Regions from separate parts of the Limnohabitans sp. MORI2 genome, predicted to be linked through region 2. Evidence: riboswitches for the same ligand, from Rfam matches in the RefSeq annotation. Region 2 holds a riboswitch; the other holds the start of a gene.
The links. Region 2 has a riboswitch for S-adenosylhomocysteine ahead of metH (methionine synthase). Riboswitches for the same ligand answer to the same signal wherever they lie in the genome.

Region 1 (10,226 bases), 330 kb from region 2:
CGTAGCGCCAATGCAAGAAAAATGTGACGCGGCAGACATGCCTTCGCTCAAAATTTCTTTCAACGTTGAGATGGTGCCCGCTTGCGTGGAGCCGCCCGCACCGTAAGTGACCGAGCAAAACTGTGGCTTGAGTGGGTACAGCGCTTGACGCACCGCGCGCAACTTCTCTGCACCCTCTGGCGTCTTGGGTGGAAAAAATTCAATGCTCAAGCTGCTGTTCGCGTTCATATCCGTCTCACTTGTTGGCGCGTCATGGACGACGCGCACCAATCCAAAATTCGTTGTTGCCATCGCCCCCGGCGATGGCGCTGGGCCAGTAGCCCAACACGTTCAAATCTAACTCAGCACAGGCCTGGCGCAAGCGCGCTTCAACCTGCACATAACTGGCTTTGTCTTTGACCAAGCCGCCCTTACCAATGTCGCTGGGCTGCAATTCAAACTGCGGCTTGACCAACATCAGCAACGCGCCGCCCCTTTTCAACAAAGGCAGCAACGCAGGCAACACCAAGGTGAGCGAGATAAACGACAAATCGCCCACCACCAAATCAAATCCTTGATGTGCATCTGGCACGCGCGCATCATTTGCTTCTAGCTCGCGGGCGTTGATGCGTTCCACACACACCACGCGTGCATCCTCACGCAAGCGTGGATGCAACTGGCCATGTCCCACATCTAGACCCACCACTTGTGCAGCACCTTGTTGCAACAAGCAGTCGGTGAAGCCACCGGTGCTTTGCCCCACATCGAGGCAACGCAAACCCAGGGCAGACAAGCCACTGCTTTGCAAAGCGCCTTCGAGCTTTAAACCACCACGAGACACATAGCGAGCTTCAGCGTTGTCTAGCAAACGCACTTCACATGGCAGTGGCAACTCGTCACCATTTTTGACCACGCGTTGCCACAGCTTGGCGCCCAAGCGCCATTCAACACCCGAGGCGATCAACCGCTGCGCTTGAGAGCGCGACGCAGCCAAACCTCGTTCAACAAGGAGTTGATCTGCACGCATCGAATGGAGAATGGGTTTGTCGCGTTGCGAGTGCCCCGAGAACGGGGCACGCCACACATCAATAGCGGTAAGTGTCGGGCTTGTAAGGGCCAACCTTCGGCACGCCGATATAAGCAGCTTGCTCGTCGGTCAACTCAGTCAACATGGCGCCGACTTTCTTCAAGTGCAAACGCGCCACTTTTTCATCGAGGTGCTTAGGCAACACATAAACCTTGCCCACGTCGTAAGCGTCTTTGTGTGCGAACAATTCGATTTGCGCAATCGTCTGGTTGGCAAACGAAGACGACATCACAAAGCTGGGGTGGCCTGTGCCGCAGCCCAAGTTCACCAAGCGGCCTTTAGCCAACAAGATAATGCGCTTGCCGTCTGGGAAGATGACGTGATCCACTTGTGGTTTGATCTCTTCCCACTTGCACTTCTCTTCCAACTTGGCAACTTGGATTTCGTTGTCGAAGTGACCGATGTTGCAAACGATGGATTGGTCTTTCATTGCAGCCATGTGTTCGTACGTGATGACGTCACGGTTGCCTGTGGTGGTCACGAAGATATCTGCTTTGTCAGCAGCGTATTCCATGGTCACCACTTTGTAGCCTTCCATGGCGGCTTGCAAGGCGTTGATCGGGTCAATCTCAGTCACCCACACTTGGGCGCTCAAAGCGCGCAAGGCTTGGGCAGAACCTTTACCCACATCGCCGTAGCCTGCGACCACGGCTACTTTGCCAGCGATCATCACGTCGGTTGCGCGCTTGATGCCGTCCACCAAGGACTCGCGGCAGCCGTACAGGTTGTCAAACTTGCTCTTGGTCACGGAGTCGTTCACGTTGATCGCACGGAACATCAAAGTGCCTTTGGCCGACATCTCTTTCAAACGATGCACGCCGGTCGTGGTCTCTTCAGTCACGCCGATGATTTCAGCGCTCTTGCGGCTGTACCAAGTTGGGTCTTGCGCGAGCTTGGCTTTGATCGAGTTGAACAAGCAAGTTTCTTCTTCGCTGCTGGGGTTGGCGATGACGGATGCGTCTTTTTCAGCACGCTTGCCCAAGTGCATCAACAACGTGGCGTCGCCACCGTCGTCCAAGATCATGTTGGGGCCTTCGCCAGGTGTGCCTTTCGCACCGAAGTCAAAAATGCGGTGGGTGTAGTCCCAGTACTCTTCCAAGGTCTCGCCTTTGGTGGCGAACACGGGAATGCCTGCTTCGGCAATCGCAGCAGCGGCATGGTCTTGGGTCGAGAAGATGTTGCAAGACGCCCAGCGCACATCAGCACCCAAAGCCTTCAAGGTTTCGATCAACACAGCCGTTTGAATGGTCATGTGCAAAGAACCGGTCACGCGAGCACCTTTCAATGGTTGTGACTTGGCGAACTCTTCGCGGATAGCCATCAAACCGGGCATTTCGGTTTCGGCAATTTTGATTTCTTTGCGGCCCCAAGCGGCCAAAGACATGTCGGCCACGATGTAATCGGCGGCGGCGTTGGTTTTAAGAACAGCGTTCATTTGTGAGACTCCAAAAGTTGGCAAAGCCACTAGCAACGCGCGGTCAGCGTCATCTGGGAGTCCGAAGAATTCTTCGAGGAGCTCACCTCACGTTGACTAGTGGGTGAGCGCGGTTGGCAGTCCGAGCCTCACCTGTGAAACCAGCCCCTTGCGGGCCGACAGGCTGCAGCGCTCCTCGGAATGCCAACATTTTAGCGCAAGCAAAGCAATTTCCTTAAAAATAGTCATTAAGCATTAACATTGGATGATGCATGTCAATCGCCGAACCCATATTTTCATCAAACGCTCGCTACCGCCACAACTGCGCAGCATGCGAGATGTTTTCTTTGCGTCGTTCACGATCTCCGCCATCATCGGCTTGGTGAGCATCGCCGTTTGGCTCTACTGGATGGGCAACATGCGCAGTGCAAACTCGGCCATGGTGGCATCCTTTTTAGTGGCGGCATCCATGGCGGTTTGGCGTTATGGCGGCGGCGTCAAATCAGGGGTGGTGTTGTACCAAGTCACCTTGATGGGGGTTGTGCTATACAACGCTGCCATCACAGGAGGTGTCACGTCCCCCGTGCTCACATGGCTGGCCATCATCCCGCTTCTACCCTTATTTACAGCATCACGCACATGGGCCCAAGCATCGATGCTTGCATCCATGCTCGGCGTGTTGGGGCTATACCTTGCGCAAACGCGAGGTTTGTTGCCAGCCTTGGAAGTGCAATTTGCGCTTCAATCGGTGGGTGATTCAGGCATCGGTCAAGACGCCTCATGGCAAAGCATGTCGTTTGCCGCAGGCATGTTTTCACTCATGTTGTTTGCACAAATGGTGCTCGTGCAAACGTACGACACAGCCAACGAGCAGTACCTCCGACGCTTGCGCCAATCCAATAAGCGACTAGAGACGCTCTCCGCCAATTTGAAGCTCGCCAACGCGCACAAAGATCAATTCTTAGCCATGGTGAGTCACGAAATGCGGACACCGCTCAATGCAGTGATGGGATATTTGGGACTTTTGTCCACAGACACCCAACTACCGCAAACAGCAGGCCAATATGTGCAAGGCGCACGCAACTCAGCATCACATTTGGTCACCGTCATCAATGACTTGTTGGACTTTTCACAAATCCAACAAGGCAAGTTGGTGCTTAGTCCACAAGCCGTCAATCTTCGTGAGATGCTGACGCGCACACACCAGACATTGGCCCCACGCGCCAATGAACAAGGTTTGGACTACCCGCTGATCTTGGAGGACTCTCTTCCTCACTGGGCTTCGATTGATCCGCACCGACTGGCGCAAATCATCATCAACCTCTTGGGCAATGCATTGAAATTCACCACAGGTGGCGAAGTGCGCATGCGGGTCAGTTTCAAACGAGATACGCCAGAGAGCCGGCACGGTCAATTAAGCATCAGCGTCGAAGACACAGGCGCAGGCATTGCCCCCGAATCGCTGGACGCGATCTTTAAACCCTTTGTTCAACTCAAAGTGAGCGACCACGACTTGAAGGCTGGCAATGCATTGCACGGCAATGGTCTCGGCCTCGCCATCACACGCAGCTTGGTGCAAAGTCACAAAGGCACCATTGGGGTTACCAGCCAACTGGGCGTTGGCAGCACATTCACCGTATCACTGCCCATTGAAGAGGTCGCACCGCCAGCCAACCGAATCACAACAGATGCGGTAATTCATGATGTGCCGCTTGACTTGCTCGTGGTCGACGACCACCTCACCAACCGATTGGTGGCTAGCGCCAGCATCAAGCGCAGCCTACCCAAAGCCAATATTGACCAAGCGATCAACGGCACCGAAGCCTTAGAAAAAATGCGTGAGCATCGCTATGACTTGGTACTCATGGACCTCATCATGCCGGACATCTCGGGCACAGAAGTGGTTCGCCGCATTCGCAACGATCCAAGCCATCCGCATCCAGATGTTCCCGTCATTGCCTTGACCGCCAACGTAGCCGAAGAAGCAGTCAATGAATGCATGTCCTTAGGCTTCAAAGACGTGCTACCCAAACCGTTTGACAAAGAGGTGCTGATCCAAGCCATCCTCACTCACGCGCTCAAGGAGGACGCGCAACCTACGGCGCTATGATTCTGGCCTTGCGCTCCATTTTTAAGCGCCTTTTTCTTGCCTATCCATGAGCTCCTTTCTGAACGAAGTGCGCCGTCGCCGCACCTTTGCCATCATTTCTCACCCCGACGCGGGTAAAACCACACTGACCGAAAAGCTGTTGCTGTTCTCGGGTGCGATTCAAATCGCGGGCGCTGTGAAAGGCCGCAAAGCCAGCCGTCACGCCACGTCCGACTGGATGGAGATTGAAAAGCAACGCGGCATTTCGGTCGCCTCGTCTGTGATGCAGATGCTCTATCGCGAGCACGTCATCAACCTGCTCGACACACCTGGTCACAAAGACTTCTCGGAAGACACCTACCGCGTGCTCACCGCCGTGGACTCGGCCTTGATGGTGATTGATGCGGCCAACGGTGTTGAAGCGCAAACCCGTCGCTTGATTGAGGTGTGCCGTCAGCGCGACACGCCCATCATCACATTCGTCAACAAGATGGACCGCGAAGTACGCGACCCACTCGACATCCTTGACGAAGTCGAACGCGAACTCGGTATGCCTTGCGTGCCCATGACTTGGCCTGTGGGTCAAGGCAAGTTGTTCGGCGGCATCATCAACTTGCGCACGCAAGCCATGACCGTGTTTGACTCGGGCTCCGAGCGTTTGCCACAAGACTTCGAAACCCACCCCCTCACCGAGCAAGCCCAACTGGCTGAGCGCTTCGGTTTGGAATGGTCCACCGCCATGGAAAACATGGAGCTGGCCACAGGCGCATCGCCCAAGTTCGACAAAGATGCCTTCTTGGCCGGCAAACAAACCCCCGTGTTCTTCGGCTCGGGTGTGAATAACTTTGGTGTCATGGAAGTGCTCGACGCCTTGGTCGACCTCTCCCCATCGCCTCGCCCGCGCTTGAGCCACTTGGTGGTCAACAAACAAGCAGTAGAGAAAACCATTCAGCCCGAAGACGAAGGCTTCGCAGGCGTGGTGTTCAAAGTACAAGCCAATATGGACGCCAACCACCGCGACCGCATCGCGTTTGTGCGCGTGGCCTCGGGCAAGTTCACACCCGGCATGAAACTCAAAGTGCAACGCACCGCCAAAGAACTGCGCCCCACCAGCGTGGTGACCTTCATGTCGCAGCGCCGTGAAGCGGTGGAAGAAGCCTATGCCGGCGACATCATCGGCTTCACCACCCACGGCGGCGTGCAGTTGGGTGACACCATCACCGACGGGCCCGCTTTGCAATTCACAGGCCTGCCATTCTTCGCGCCTGAACTTTTCATGACGGTGATTTTGAAAAACCCACTGCGTACCAAGCAACTGCAACAGGGCTTGGACCAATTGGGTGAAGAAGGCGCGATTCAGGTGTTCAAACCCGAAGCCGGCGGCGCAATGCTCTTAGGCGCGGTGGGCCAGTTGCAGTTTGAAGTGGTGCAACACCGCTTGAAAGCCGAATACGACTGCGACGTGAAGCTAGAAAGCTGCCAGTACACCGGTGCACGTTGGATCACGGCGGACACACCTGCGGAGCTGCGCGAATTCACCAACGCGTATCCGCAGCGCATGGCTTTGGATGCGGCCAATACCTTGGCGTATTTGTGCACATCGCCTTATGACGTGCGGTTGGCGCAGGAACGGTTTCCGAAGATTCATTTCCATCCTTTGCGTGAGCACGCTGGACTTGCGCTTTCTACAGCGGGTTGATTCTTTACTTTTGTAGTGAAGAGAGGCTCAGTGGCATTGCCCTAGGCTCCTCTTCGCTGCGCTCAGAATGTCGCTACGGGCAACACCACTGAGCCTCTCTTCGCGTTGGCACGCATCAGATTCGGATACAGACACAACTGCCGACTGCACACAAAAACATAGGCACTCAGAGCATCACTCATACGCACATTGAGATGAGCGAAATTTCCGCGCATGCAAACAAGTGCTGCGGGATAAGCCGTAGCGACATTCTGAGCGCAGCGAAGAGGAGCCTAGGCTTGTCCCGCAGCACGCAGCAACGCCAAAGCAAAAGTCAGAGCTCATCAAACCTAACAAAAGACACGTTACGTACGAGCCAACACGGGCTTCAGTGCAACCCCCGTGTGTGTCCCCATCGCCACCACAGCCTCAGGCGTATCTGCAGCCACGATCAAACCACCACCATCACCGCCCTCAGGCCCGAGGTCAATGATCCAATCCGCTTCGGCAATCACATCAAGGTCGTGCTCAATCACCACCACGCTGTGCCCGCCATCCACCAAGCGGTGGAGCACGCGAATGAGTTTGTCCACATCGGCCATGTGCAGGCCCACCGTGGGTTCGTCCAACACATACAGCGTGTGAGGTGCTTTGTTGCCTCGACGAGTCACGTCGTCGCGCACTTTGCTCAGCTCCGTGACCAGCTTGATGCGCTGCGCTTCACCGCCGCTGAGTGTGGGTGAAGGCTGCCCCAAGGTGAGGTAGCCCAAGCCCACGTCTTTGAGCAATTGCAAGGGGTGCGCAATGTTGGGCATGGTGGCAAAGAAGTCCACCGCCTCGTCGACTTCCATTTGCAGCACATCGCCAATGCTCTTGCCGCGCCATGTCACCGCCAAAGTCTCGGGGTTAAAACGTGCGCCGTGGCAGCTTTCGCACGGTACTTTCACGTCGGGCAAGAAGCTCATTTCAATCGTGCGCATGCCTTGGCCTTCGCAGGTGTGGCAGCGACCTTCGCCGGTGTTGAAGCTAAATCGCCCTGCGCCGTAGCCGCGTGCTTTGGCTTCGAGTGTTTCGGCAAACAGTTTGCGAATCGTGTCCCAAAAACCAATATAGGTCGCAGGGCAACTGCGTGGCGTTTTGCCAATCGGCGTTTGATCCACTTCCAACACACGGTCAATGGTTTGATAACCATCAAGCCCCGTGCAGCCGACCCATGCAGGATGTTGGCCGTCATCATCTAGCTTGCGCCCTGCCTGCGTCGAGCGCTGCGCCACCGCAGCCGCCACGTTGTGCAACAACACATCGCGTGCCAGTGTGGACTTACCCGAACCAGACACACCAGTGACTGCCACCAAACGCTTGAGCGGAATCGACACACTCACGTCATTCAAGTTGTGGAGCGAAGCCCCTTCAAGCGACAACCACTGAAGCGAGCCATCAACTGCGACCTCCTCAGCAACAGGCGCAGCCGCCTTGCGTTTACCCACCTTCGCGGAGGATGGGGCGTTGCCGGGTGACGATTTTGGCTCGCCGCATGAGGAGCCCGGCAATGCCTCGTCCTTCGCAGCGAGCGAAGCAGACGCAACCGCAAAAGCAGAAAGCGCAGCCTCAGAAACAGGCCGTCGCGCCTGCAAGGGATGCCGCATCGCATGCAACAAATAGCGCCCCGTCTGCGACTCTTCTTGAGAAGTGATGTCTTTCACCGAGCCCTCACCCATCAAGCGCCCACCACGCTTACCCGCGCTAGGCCCAATGTCGATGATGTGGTCGGCACGACGAATCGTGTCTTCGTCGTGCTCCACCACCACGAGCGTATTGCCCTTATCGCTCAGCAAGTGCAGAGCGTTCAACAAGATTTGATTGTCACGCGCATGCAAGCCAATCGTGGGTTCGTCGAGCACGTAACACACGCCTTGCAAATTGCTACCCAGCTGCGCGGCCAAACGGATACGCTGTGCCTCGCCGCCACTGAGCGTGGGCGCACCACGGTCGAGCGTGAGGTAGTTCAGACCCACTTGCTCTAAAAATTCCAAACGGCTCTTGATTTCAGGCAACAGGTCGCGGGCAATGTCAGCATCGCGTCCACTCATCTCAAGCTTCTCCACCCACTTGCGAATCTCAGTCACGCTTAAGCGCGCAATGTCGGTGATGCCCACGCCTGCAAACTTCACGGCACGCGCGGTGGCGTTCAGCCGTGTGCCTTCGCACGTTGGGCACGCCACATCGACCAAATCTTCCACATCGGGCTCGGCAAAGGTTTGCTCGCGACCTTTGTCTTTGTCGTCACGCACCGAGTCGTCCAACACTTTGCGTTGGTCTTTGTTGAGTTTCACGCCCGTGCCCACGCAGTCGGGGCACCAGCCGTGTTTGCTGTTGTACGAGAACAAGCGCGGGTCCAGCTCGGTGTACGAGGTGGCGCACACAGGGCACGCACGCAAGGTGGAGAACACATCCAAGCGGCCAATGCTGTTGGTGTCGGTGCCCGCTTCCATCGCTTCGCGCAAGCCATCGAGTTGACTCAACACATGCACCACGCCTTTGCCGTGCTCTAACGCGGTGGCGAGTGCTTGACGCAATGCGGCTTCGTTTTGCGCAGACACCTCAAGACTGGCCACTGGCAACTCAATCGTGTGCTCTTTGAAACGGTCCAAGCGTGGAAAGCCATTCGTCGGCAAGAAGTGGCCATCCACACGCAAGTGCGTGTAGCCACGTGGACGCGCCCAATCGGCCAGCTCGGTGTACACACCTTTGCGGTTCATCACCAAGGGGCTCATCAAACCAATGTGCTGCCCCTTGAACTCACGCATCAACTGCGCCGCAATGCGCTCGGGCGTTTGCGGCTGCACCGCTGCGCCGTCGTGAATGCAATGCTGCGTGCCAAGCTTGACATACAGCAAGCGCAAGAAGTGCCACACCTCGGTGGTCGTGCCCACGGTGGACTTACGACCACCGCGACTCAAGCGCTGCTCAATCGCCACCGTCGGCGGGATGCCGTAAACCGCGTCCACCTCGGGCCTACCCGCAGGCTGCACGATGCTGCGTGCGTAGGCGTTGAGGCTTTCTAAATAGCGACGCTGACCTTCGTTGAACAAAATATCAAACGCGAGCGTGGACTTGCCCGAGCCGGACACACCCGTGATGACGTTGAACTTGCCACGCGGAATGTCGACGCTGAGGTTTTTGAGGTTGTGCTCTTTGGCATTGACGATTTGAATCGCGCTGTCTTTGGCTGCAGCGCCAGCAAATCTGGTTGCACCTTCAGCAGCCACCAACCCAGCAGAGGCTTTCTCGCCATCTACCTCGTACACCACACCCATCGCAGCCGCATAGTCACGCAGCGCTTTGCCTGTGTGCGATGTGGGATGCAAACGCACATCTTCAGGCGTACCTTCGGCCACCAACAAGCCGCCCGCATCGCCACCTTCGGGACCGAGGTCAATCAGCCAATCGCTGGCACGAATCACGTCGAGGTTGTGCTCAATGACGATGAGCGAGTTGCCATCTTCCAACAAGCGACGCATGGCGCGCATGAGTTTGGCGATGTCGTCAAAGTGCAAGCCCGTCGTCGGCTCATCGAACAAGAACAACACGCCTTTTTTAGCGAGAGATTGTTTGCTGGAAGTTTTGGCTTTCGCAGCTTCGGCCAGAAAGCCAGCAAGCTTCAAGCGTTGCGCTTCGCCGCCACTCAAAGTGGGTACAGGTTGACCAAGTTTCACGTAGTCCAAGCCGACGTCAACGATGGGTTGCAAAGTGCGCACCACTTCGCGGTCATTGGCGAAGATTTCCAGCGCTTCACCGACTGTCAGCTCCAACACATCTGCTACGTTGAGAGTGATTCGTGTCGTGGCTGCGGGGGCAACGTCTTGCTCCTCTTCGCTGCGCTCAGAATGTCGCTGCGCCGTCGCCCCCGCAGCCACGCCACGAATTTCGCGCTCGATACGGACTTCTAGGATTTCGGGTCTGTACCTCTGACCGTTGC
Region 2 (10,226 bases):
AGGCCCACATAGTCTGCCGCTTGAGTTTGGTCGGCCACGAAATCAGACAAGCAGCGGTTGGGGTTTTGCACACCATCGCGCTCGGGCTTGACGGTTTGCTGGCGCAAGCCATGCCACGTCATCACTTGCTGTTGGCGGGTTTCGTCGGCATAAAGCACGATGTCGTCTCCCACGCGTTGCGCGGGGTACAAGCCCACCACCGCGTTGGCGGTGAGCCAGCGGTTGGCGATGATTTTTTTCAGCATCGCTTGGCCGTCGGCATAGACCTTCTTGGCTTCCGCGCCCACGACCGCGTCGTCGAGGATGGCGGGGAAAGGCCCTGCCAAATCCCAGGTCTGGAAGAACGGGGCCCAGTCAATGTATTTCTCCAACTCGGCGAGGTCGAAGTTTTTGAACACGCGACGGCCAATGAACTTTGGCTTGGCGGGTGTGTAGTGGTCAAAGCTCACATGCGCGGCGTTGGTGCGGGCTTCGGCCAAGGTCACCAAAGGCGTGTGCTTTTTGTTGGCGTGTTGCTCGCGCACTTTGGCGTAGTCAGCATTCAACTCGGCAATGTACTTGGCCGCTTGGTCTGACAACAAACCTTGCGCCACGCTCACGCTGCGCGAGGCATCGGGCACGTACACCACGGGGCCGTCGTAATGCGGCGCAATCTTCACGGCGGTGTGCACGCGGCTGGTGGTCGCGCCGCCAATCATCAGGGGCATGAGGCGGCTGCGGAAGTAGTCGTCTTTTTGCATCTCGCCGGCGACGTATTGCATTTCTTCCAAGCTCGGTGTGATGAGGCCAGACAGGCCAATGATGTCCGCGCCCTCTTCTTTGGCCTTGGCCAAAATTTCGTGGCAAGGCACCATCACGCCCATGTTCACCACTTCGTAGTTGTTGCACTGCAAGACCACGGTGACGATGTTTTTGCCAATGTCGTGCACGTCGCCTTTGACGGTGGCCATGACGATCTTGCCCTTGGCTTTCACGTCTTGGCCCGCTGCGGCTTGCTGGCGTTTTTCTTCTTCGATGTAGGGCACAAGGTGCGCCACCGCTTGCTTCATCACGCGGGCTGACTTGACCACTTGCGGCAAGAACATCTTGCCTTGGCCAAACAAATCACCGACCACGTTCATGCCGTCCATCAAGGGGCCTTCAATCACGTGCAGCGGGCGGCCGCCCTTGGCCAAGATCTCGCGATACGCCTCTTCGGTGTCTTCGTTGATGAACTCAGTGATGCCGTGCACCAGTGCGTGCGAGAGGCGCTCGGCCACCGCCACGGGTTGCTCGGGCGTGCCGCGCCACGCGAGTTTTTGGCTGTCGTCTTTGGCCGCGCCTTTGGCGGTTTCGGCCACTTCGATCAGGCGTTCGCCTGCCGTGAGGTGGGCCTCACCCTCTTTGTATTTCGGCATGCGGTTCAGCACCACGTCTTCCACACGCTCGCGCAGCGTGGGCTCGAGATCGTCATACACGCCCACCATGCCCGCGTTCACGATGCCCATGTCCATGCCCGCTTGGATGGCGTGGTACAGGAACACGGTGTGAATGGCTTCGCGCACAGGGTCGTTGCCGCGGAAGCTGAACGACACGTTGGACACACCGCCGCTCACCTTCGCGCCGGGCAGGTTTTGCTTGATCCAACGCGTGGCTTCGATGAAGTCCACAGCGTAGTTGTCATGCTCTTCAATGCCGGTGGCAATAGCGAAGATGTTGGGGTCGAAGATGATGTCTTCGGGTGGGAAGCCCACTTCATCCACCAACACGCGGTAGGCGCGTTCGCAAATTTCAATCTTGCGGGCGTAGGTGTCGGCTTGGCCTTTTTCGTCAAACGCCATCACCACGGCCGCTGCACCGTAGCGCTTGACCAGCTTGGCTTGACGCTTGAACTCGTCCACGCCCTCTTTCATGCTGATCGAGTTGACGATGCCCTTGCCTTGGATGCAACGCAGGCCCGCTTCAATCACGTCCCACTTGCTGGAGTCCACCATCACAGGCACACGCGCAATGTCGGGCTCGCCCGCCATGAGGTTCAAAAAGCGCACCATGGCAGCTTGGCTGTCGAGCATGGCTTCGTCCATGTTGACGTCAATCACCTGTGCGCCGTTTTCGACCTGCTGACGCGCCACGGCCAAAGCCTCTTCGTATTGGCCGTTCAAAATCATGCGGGCAAACGCTTTGGAGCCCGTCACGTTGGTGCGCTCGCCCACGTTGACAAACAAGGAGCCCTCGCCGATGGAGACAGGCTCAAGGCCAGACAGCTTCATGGGGGGAACGGCTTTTGAAATCATGGGGGTACTCACCTGGGAACTCGCAAATCAGGTGAGCGTCGTTGCAAAAGATTCGGCCCCAAGCCTGACTTCACGCGAGTTGGTGAAGCTGCAACGCTCCTCGGGGGATTGTGTATTTTAGCTGCACCGTAATGCCGCGCTAAAAAGCAAAAAGCCCGCATGAAAGCGGGCTTGGTAAGCATCGCATGGCTAGCTCAATGAACCTTGAATTTGCTGTGTGCTCGGTAGCTGTTGTGCATGGTGTCCCATTCCAGAACTGGCGCATGGGCGCTGAGAAATTCGCGCAGCAATTGGCTGGACTGCAACTTGGTCAGCTCCAACTTTTCAGAGATCAAACTACGGTTGACGTGGCCGTGCTCTTTGTAAATGGCCATGACGGCCTCCACACGACTTCTGAGATGGCGACCAGCTGGGGTATCGATGAATTTTTGAGGCATCACAAAACTGACAAAACTTCTAATATGTCAATTTTGTGAATATTCAATCCCCGTGTAAATCCGCCAAATGGCGTATTTAGGCACATGCAACTTACGTTTTTTGTAAGTTGCGATTAATTATGCGGCTTCTCTGTAAAACGGCCCTGCACTCAGCGCACGCGCTTTGTCATTGGCCACGGCTTGGGCAATCGCACCAATGTGGTCAGGCGTGGTGCCGCAGCAACCGCCCACGATGTTGACCAAGCCTTCGGCCGCAAACTCGTGCACCAAGCGGCTGGTGACGTCCGGCGTTTCATCAAAGCCGGTATCGCTCATGGGGTTGGGCAAGCCAGCATTGGGGTAGCAGCTGATGAAGGTATCTTCGGCCACGCGGTTGAGTTCTTGGATGTAGGGACGCATGAGCGTGGCGCCCAAAGCGCAGTTCAAGCCAATGGCCAAGGGCTGCGCGTGGCGCACGCTGTGCCAAAACGCGGTCACGGTTTGGCCGCTCAAGATGCGACCCGAGGCGTCGGTCACGGTGCCGCTGATGATGAGGGGCAAGCGCTCGCCGCTGGCTTCAAAAAACTCTTCAATCGCAAACAACGCAGCTTTGGCATTGAGGGTGTCAAAAATGGTTTCAACCAACAGCACATCGGAGCCGCCCTCGACCAAACCTTTGACTTGCTCGTAGTAGGCCGCGCGCAACTCTTCAAAGCTCACATTGCGTGCGCCGGGGTCGTTCACATCGGGGCTGATGCTGGCAGTTTTAGGCGTGGGGCCCACGGCGCCCGCCACAAAGCGGGGTTTGTCGGGCGTGCTGTATTTGTCGCAAGCTTCGCGGGCAATGCGGGCCGAGGCCACGTTCATCTCGTAGGCCAAGTCGGCCATGTCGTAATCTTCTTGCGCAACCGTGGTGGCGCCAAAGGTGTTGGTTTCAATCAGGTCAGCACCGGCGGCGAGGTAACGCTCGTGGATGTCGCGAATCACATCGGGGCGGGTGAGGCTGAGCAACTCGTTGTTGCCCTTCACGTCTTTGTGAAAGTCTTTGAAGCGCTCGCCACGATACTGCGCTTCGTCTAACTTGAAGCGTTGAATCATGGTGCCCATCGCGCCGTCAAGGATGGCGATGCGTTTGGCCAAGATGGCGGGTAATTCTTTTGCGCGTGTGTAGGCTTGAGTCATCCCGCCATTGTAAGAAGCAGGGACAATAGCGCCTTCATGCCTCTGCCAACGCCCACCTCCCCCCGAAAGTCGCCGTGCCCACGTCTGTGAATCCGCAAGACATCTTGCGCGAAGTGTTTGGCTACAACGCGTTTCGCGGCCCCCAAGAAGCCATCGTCAACCACGCGTGTGGCGGTGGCGATGCGCTGGTGCTCATGCCCACGGGCGGTGGCAAATCACTCTGTTACCAAATACCAGCCATTGCCCGTCAACGCGCGGGGTACGGCATCACCATCGTGGTGTCGCCGCTCATCGCCCTCATGCACGACCAAGTGGGTGCGCTGCATGAGGCGGGTGTAGAAGCTGCCTTTTTAAATTCCAGTTTGAGTGGCGAAGAAGCCAATGCAGTAGAGCAACGCCTGCGCCGTGGCGACATCACGCTGCTGTACGCCGCGCCCGAGCGTGTGACCACGCCGCGCTTTTTGGCCCAGCTCGACATGCTGCACGAGCAAGGCCGCCTGAGCCTGTTTGCCATTGACGAAGCCCATTGTGTGAGCCAATGGGGCCACGACTTCCGCCCCGAATACCGTAGCCTCACGGTGCTGCACGAGCGCTACGCAGGCGTGCCACGCATCGCGCTCACTGCCACGGCTGACGCACTCACACGGGCCGACATTGTGGAACGTTTGCAGCTCGAAGACGCGCAGCAATTTGTCAGCAGCTTTGACCGCCCAAACATTCGTTACACCATCGTCGAGAAAAAAGACGCCTCGCTGCAACTGCTGCGTTTCATCCAGCGCGAGCACGTCGGGCCTGACTGGCAAGACAGCGGCATCGTGTATTGCCAATCGCGCAAGCGCGTGGAAGAAGTGGCCAAGAATTTGTGCGATGCCGGTATCAACGCTCTGCCTTATCACGCGGGGCTCGACAGCGCCGTTCGCCAAAAAAACCAAAACCGCTTTTTGCGCGAAGAAGGCCTGGTGATGGTGGCCACGATTGCGTTTGGCATGGGCATCGACAAGCCCGATGTGCGCTTTGTGGCGCACTTGGACATGCCCAAAAACATCGAGGGCTACTACCAAGAAACCGGCCGCGGCGGCCGCGACGGCCAAGAAGCCCACGCATGGATGGCCTACGGCCTGAACGACGTGGTGAACCAACGCCGCATGATTGACGAAAGCCCGGCGGGCGAAGACTTCAAACAAGTCATGCGCGGCAAACTCGACGCCCTCTTGGCCTTGGCCGAAGCGACCGATTGCCGGCGGGTGCGACTGCTCGGTTATTTCGGCGAGACCTACGCCCCCGATGGGGCACCTAAATACACCTGTGCGAGTTGCGACAACTGCCTCAACCCGCCCGACATTTGGGACGGCACCGAGGCTGCCCGCATGTTGCTATCCACCATTTACCGTGTGAAGCAGCAAAGCGGCATGTCGTTTGGTGCAGGCCACATGATGGACATCTTGCGCGGCAAAGATACCGAGAAGGTCAAGCAGTACGGCCACGACACCCTCAGCACCTTTGGCATTGGCGCGCACTTCAGCGAGGTGCAGCTACGCGGCGTGTTGCGCCAGCTCATCGCGCTCGGCGCTTTGGGTGTGGATGCGCAAGCTTTCAACACCTTGTATTTAACTGAGGCCTCACGGGCCGTGCTCAAGGGCGAGGTCACCGTGCGTTTGCGCGCCTCGGTGTCCACCCCTGCCGACCGCAAAGGCAAACGCACGGCCAGCGGCGCCTCCAAACCCGCGCCCATCGCCTTGGACGATGCGGGCCAAAAACGTTACGACGCGCTCAAGGCCTGGCGCTCAGAAGTGGCCAAGTCGCACAACCTGCCCGCGTACGTCATCTTTCACGACGCCACTTTGGCCGCCATAGCGCAAGCCGAACCGCAAGACCGCGATGCCTTGCAGGGCATCGCGGGCATCGGCGCCAAAAAGCTCGAGGCCTATGGCGACGAGGTCTTGCGGGTGGTAACTTCTGCCTAGGGCCTTCCCTAGAAATTACATAAAACCGCCTTAAAAGTAATACTTTTCGGGGTTTTCATGTAACTCATAGGGTTTTTGCAAGGTTCGGGAAGGGGTGAGTTTCATAAAATAGCCACCCCGCTGATGTAAACCGGCGGCAATGAATTGAGGTCAGAGCCTCGCAGCAACTCGCTGGGCTCTGACCTCAATTTTTTGACTTAGGAGCTTTTTATGAACATCAACGCACCCGCGTATGTGAAGAACCCCAAGCTGGTAGCTTGGGTGGCCGAGATGGCCGCACTCTGCAAGCCCGACACCGTCTACTGGTGCGACGGCAGCCAAGAAGAATACGACCGCCTGTGCCAACAGCTCGTGGACGCTGGCACCTTCAAAAAGCTCAACCCTGCCAAGCGCGCCAATTCATTCTTGGCTTGCTCTGACCCTTCAGACGTGGCCCGCGTGGAAGACCGCACCTACATCTGTTCTGAAAATAAAGAAGACGCCGGCCCCACCAACAACTGGATGGAACCCGCCGAGATGCGCGCCACGTTGAACCCCTTGTTCGACGGCTGCATGAAGGGCCGCACCATGTACGTCATCCCGTTCAGCATGGGCCCTCTGGGTTCGCACATTGCCCACGTCGGCATTGAGCTCTCCGACAGCGCCTACGTGGTGGTGAACCAAAAACTCATGACCCGCATGGGCAAAGCCGTGTACGACGTGATCGGTACCGACGGCCCCTTCGTGCCTTGCGTGCACACCGTGGGCGCACCTTTGGCTGCTGGCGAAAAAGACACCACCACTTGGCCTTGCAACCCCAACACCAAGTACATCGTGCACTACCCAGAGACCCGCGAAATCTGGTCTTACGGCTCGGGCTACGGCGGCAACGCCTTGTTGGGCAAGAAGTGCTTTGCCTTGCGCATTGCCTCCAACATGGGCCGCGACCAGGGTTGGTTGGCCGAGCACATGCTCATCTTGGGTGTGACCAGCCCCGAGGGCAAAAAGTACCACGTGGCAGCTGCGTTCCCTAGCGCTTGCGGCAAAACCAACTTCTCCATGTTGGTACCTCCCGCAGCCTTCAACGGCTGGAAAGTCACCACCATCGGTGACGACATTGCTTGGATCAAGCCCCACGCCGACGGCAAGATGTACGCCATCAACCCCGAAGCTGGCTACTTTGGCGTCGCTCCCGGCACCAACATGAAAACCAACCCCAACTGCATGTTGAGCCTGCACAAGGACGTGATCTTCACGAACGTGGCTTTGACCGACGACGGCGACGTGTGGTGGGAAGGCATGGAAAAAGACACTGGCAAATTGCCCGATCACCTGATCGACTGGCAAGGCAAAGACTGGACCCCCGCCATCGCCAAAGAGACTGGCGCTAAGGCCGCTCACCCCAACGCCCGCTTCACCGTGGCCGCGACCAACAACCCCGCTTTGGACCCCCAATGGGACGACGCCAATGGCGTGGCTATCGACGCCATGTTGTTCGGCGGCCGTCGCTCCACCACCGTGCCACTCGTCACCGAAGCACGCAACTGGACCGAAGGCGTGTACATGGCTGCCACCATGGGCTCTGAAACCACCGCTGCCGCCTTTGGCGCACAAGGCGTGGTGCGCCGCGACCCCTTCGCCATGTTGCCCTTCTGCGGCTACAACATGAGCGACTACTTCCAACACTGGTTGGACATGGGCGCCAAGCAAGAGGCCGCTGGCTACAAGCTGCCCGCGCTGTATTGCGTCAACTGGTTCCGCAAAGACGAGTCTGGCTCATTCGTGTGGCCTGGCTATGGCGACAACATGCGCGTGTTGAAGTGGATCATCGACCGCTTGGAAGGCAAAGCCCAAGGCCACGACACCATGTTTGGTGTGGCCCCCAACTACAGCGAAATCAACTGGACTGGCATCGAGTTCAGCGCCGACGACTTCGCCAAAGTCACCAGCATCGACAAAGCCGCTTGGGCCGAAGAGTTCAAGCTACATGAAGAACACTTCAGCAAGCTGGCCCACAACCTGCCCAAGGCCATGAGCGACACGCTCAAAGCTTTGGAAGCACGTTTGGAAACGGCTTAATCCCGCTTTGCCTCACGCGCCCAACGGCGCGTGACCCAGGCACAAAAAACCCCGCAAGGCCAAAAGCTTTGCGGGGTTTTATTTAGGTTATTGAGCTGGTCTTAGTCTTCGTTTTTGAGTTTTTCGCCGAACAGCACCACCATCATGGTCTTGCCAACCACGTTCAACAAAATACCAAACAACACCAAGCCCAAGAACATGGTCAGGCCACCAATGATGCGCCCACCCACCGTGACTGGGAACATGTCGCCGTAACCGGTACTGGTCAAGGTCACGATGCACCACCACATGGCGGTAGGAATTGACGTGAAGAAACGCTTGTCTTCAGGAATCAAGTTCCCTGAAATTGGATCGACAGGAACGAATTTCTCTGGCTCTTGACCTTGGGGTGTGGCTTGGTCAATCAGGGCTTGACCAGCCTCCATGGCATCAGGCGCGTACAAGCTGCCCTCGACAAAGTACATGGCCGTACTAGAGATCATCATTACCGAGAAAAAGATGATGAAGTAAATCTTCAGGTTGGCCACCAACGGGTTGGAGGACTGGCTCACCTGCATGGCCTGACGTGCCAGCTTGAGCACTCGCAACACCCGCGCCACGCGCAGCAAACGCAGAACCTTACTGCCTTGCAAAGCCGTGAAGTTAAACAACATCAAGTAGCTGGGCAAGATGGATACCAAATCAATCACGCCCCACACTGTGAAGGCATAGCGCCAACCTTTTTCTGAGAAAACCAAATTACCCAAGTAATCGAGCGTGAAAATAACCACGGCCACCCACTCAATGGTGTTGAACAGGCTGTGATAGCTTTCTGAAAGATCAGGCACCGTGTCCAAAGCCAAGGTGATGCATGAGATAAAAATAAACAACGCCACCACGTTGTTCCAGGCTTTAAAGCCTGAACTGGTCGGTTGTGTAAAGACAGATTTGAACATCGGTTCCCCTTCTTGTTAGAACGCTGAAAATCCTAAAAGGCGGGGTGTAAAAATCTTATAAAAAGTTACAAATTCGACTTTATTGCTTGAAACGGTAGCCCACGCCTATTTCCGTCACAAAGTGCTTTGGGCGCGAAGGGTCGTCTTCCAACTTTTGGCGCAGATGGCTGATGTAAATACGCAAATAGTGGCTGCTGTCCTTAAAGGCGGGGCCCCACACATCTTGCAACAACGCTTTTTGCGTCATCACCTTGCCAGACGACCTCACCAAAGCCGCCAGCAGTTTGAACTCGGTCACGGTCAAATGCACAGGCACATCGTTTTTGAAAATTTCACGCTTGGTGAAATCAATGCGCACCGAACCAAAGCTCAGCACCGAAGTGGGCAAATCGTCTTGTCGCTGATGGCGTCTTAGCAGTGCTTGCACGCGCGCCTTGAACTCGGCAATGCCAAATGGTTTGGTGAGGTAATCATCCGCGCCCAAATTCAGCGCATCCACCTTGTCTTGCTCCATCGCTCTGGCCGAGAGCACCAGCACAGGCATGTCAGACCAACTGCGCACGCGCTCAATCAGCGTTTGACCATCGACATCGGGCAACCCCAAATCCACCACCAACAAATCAGCGGGATTGACAGACAAGACATGCATGGCAGACATGACGCTGTCGGCCTCAGTCACCACGCAACTCATGGCCTCCAAGGCGCTTTTCACAAAGCGCCGAATCTCAGGCTCATCTTCGACCAACAACACACGGGGCTTGGCACTCATACGATTTCCTCTGGCACGCTTGGGGGCACACCCTTGGGTAGGCACACACACAACTCTGCACCACCTGAATCGCGATTGCTGGCAGTGATACGGCCACCGTGCGCTTGCACAATCACCTTGCAAATCGACAAGCCCAAGCCAAACCCTTGGATGCTCGACTCTTTGGTGCCGCGCTCAAACATGTCAAACATGGTGTCAAGCTTTTGTGGATCAATGCCTTGTCCTTCATCGCGTACCACCAACAGCAACTCCTCTGACGTTTCCGACACTTGCAGCGCAATAGACGAACCCTTGGGTGAGTACTTGGTCGCGTTCTCCAACAAATTCGTCACCACGCGCTCCATGAGCGTGGCATCAATTTGCACCAACGACACATTGGAAGGAATGTGCACAGACACAGGGTGCGCCTTCAGCGCATCCCCCAAGTGCTCTATGCTGGCGCTCACCACATCGGTGATGTCATGCCAATCCAAGCGCAGCTGCACATTGCCTGCATTCAAACGCGCCATCTCTAACAAGTTAGACACCAAGCTCGACAAGCGCCGTGCTTGGTCTTGAATGGTGCCCGCGGTTGCCACAGCGTCAGCAGGCAAAGCAGGCTCGTGTGTTGCCAATGAATCGGCCAAGCC

Region 1: it holds a riboswitch for S-adenosylhomocysteine, as region 2 does, so the genes downstream of both, ahcY (adenosylhomocysteinase) here and metH (methionine synthase) in region 2, are expected to answer to the same signal.

Annotation. Positions count from the first base shown of each region.
Region 1 covers NZ_AP027058.1:2,364,607-2,374,832, forward strand. Annotated here, with positions in the region: gene metF (methylenetetrahydrofolate reductase [NAD(P)H]) at 1-228, opposite strand, end outside; gene QMG27_RS11370 (TlyA family RNA methyltransferase) at 251-1,006, opposite strand; gene ahcY (adenosylhomocysteinase) at 1,065-2,501, opposite strand; S-adenosyl-L-homocysteine riboswitch at 2,600-2,684, opposite strand; gene QMG27_RS11380 (ATP-binding protein) at 2,812-4,590, shown strand; gene QMG27_RS11385 (peptide chain release factor 3) at 4,637-6,268, shown strand; gene QMG27_RS11390 (excinuclease ABC subunit UvrA) at 6,613-10,226, opposite strand, start outside.
Region 2 covers NZ_AP027058.1:41,873-52,098, reverse strand. Annotated here, with positions in the region: gene metH (methionine synthase) at 1-2,249, opposite strand, end outside; S-adenosyl-L-homocysteine riboswitch at 2,300-2,381, opposite strand; gene QMG27_RS00190 (hypothetical protein) at 2,468-2,710, opposite strand; gene QMG27_RS00185 (homocysteine S-methyltransferase family protein) at 2,828-3,871, opposite strand; gene recQ (DNA helicase RecQ) at 3,946-5,835, shown strand; gene QMG27_RS00175 (phosphoenolpyruvate carboxykinase (GTP)) at 6,046-7,893, shown strand; gene QMG27_RS00170 (ion transporter) at 7,995-8,828, opposite strand; gene QMG27_RS00165 (response regulator) at 8,908-9,597, opposite strand; gene QMG27_RS00160 (ATP-binding protein) at 9,594-10,226, opposite strand, start outside.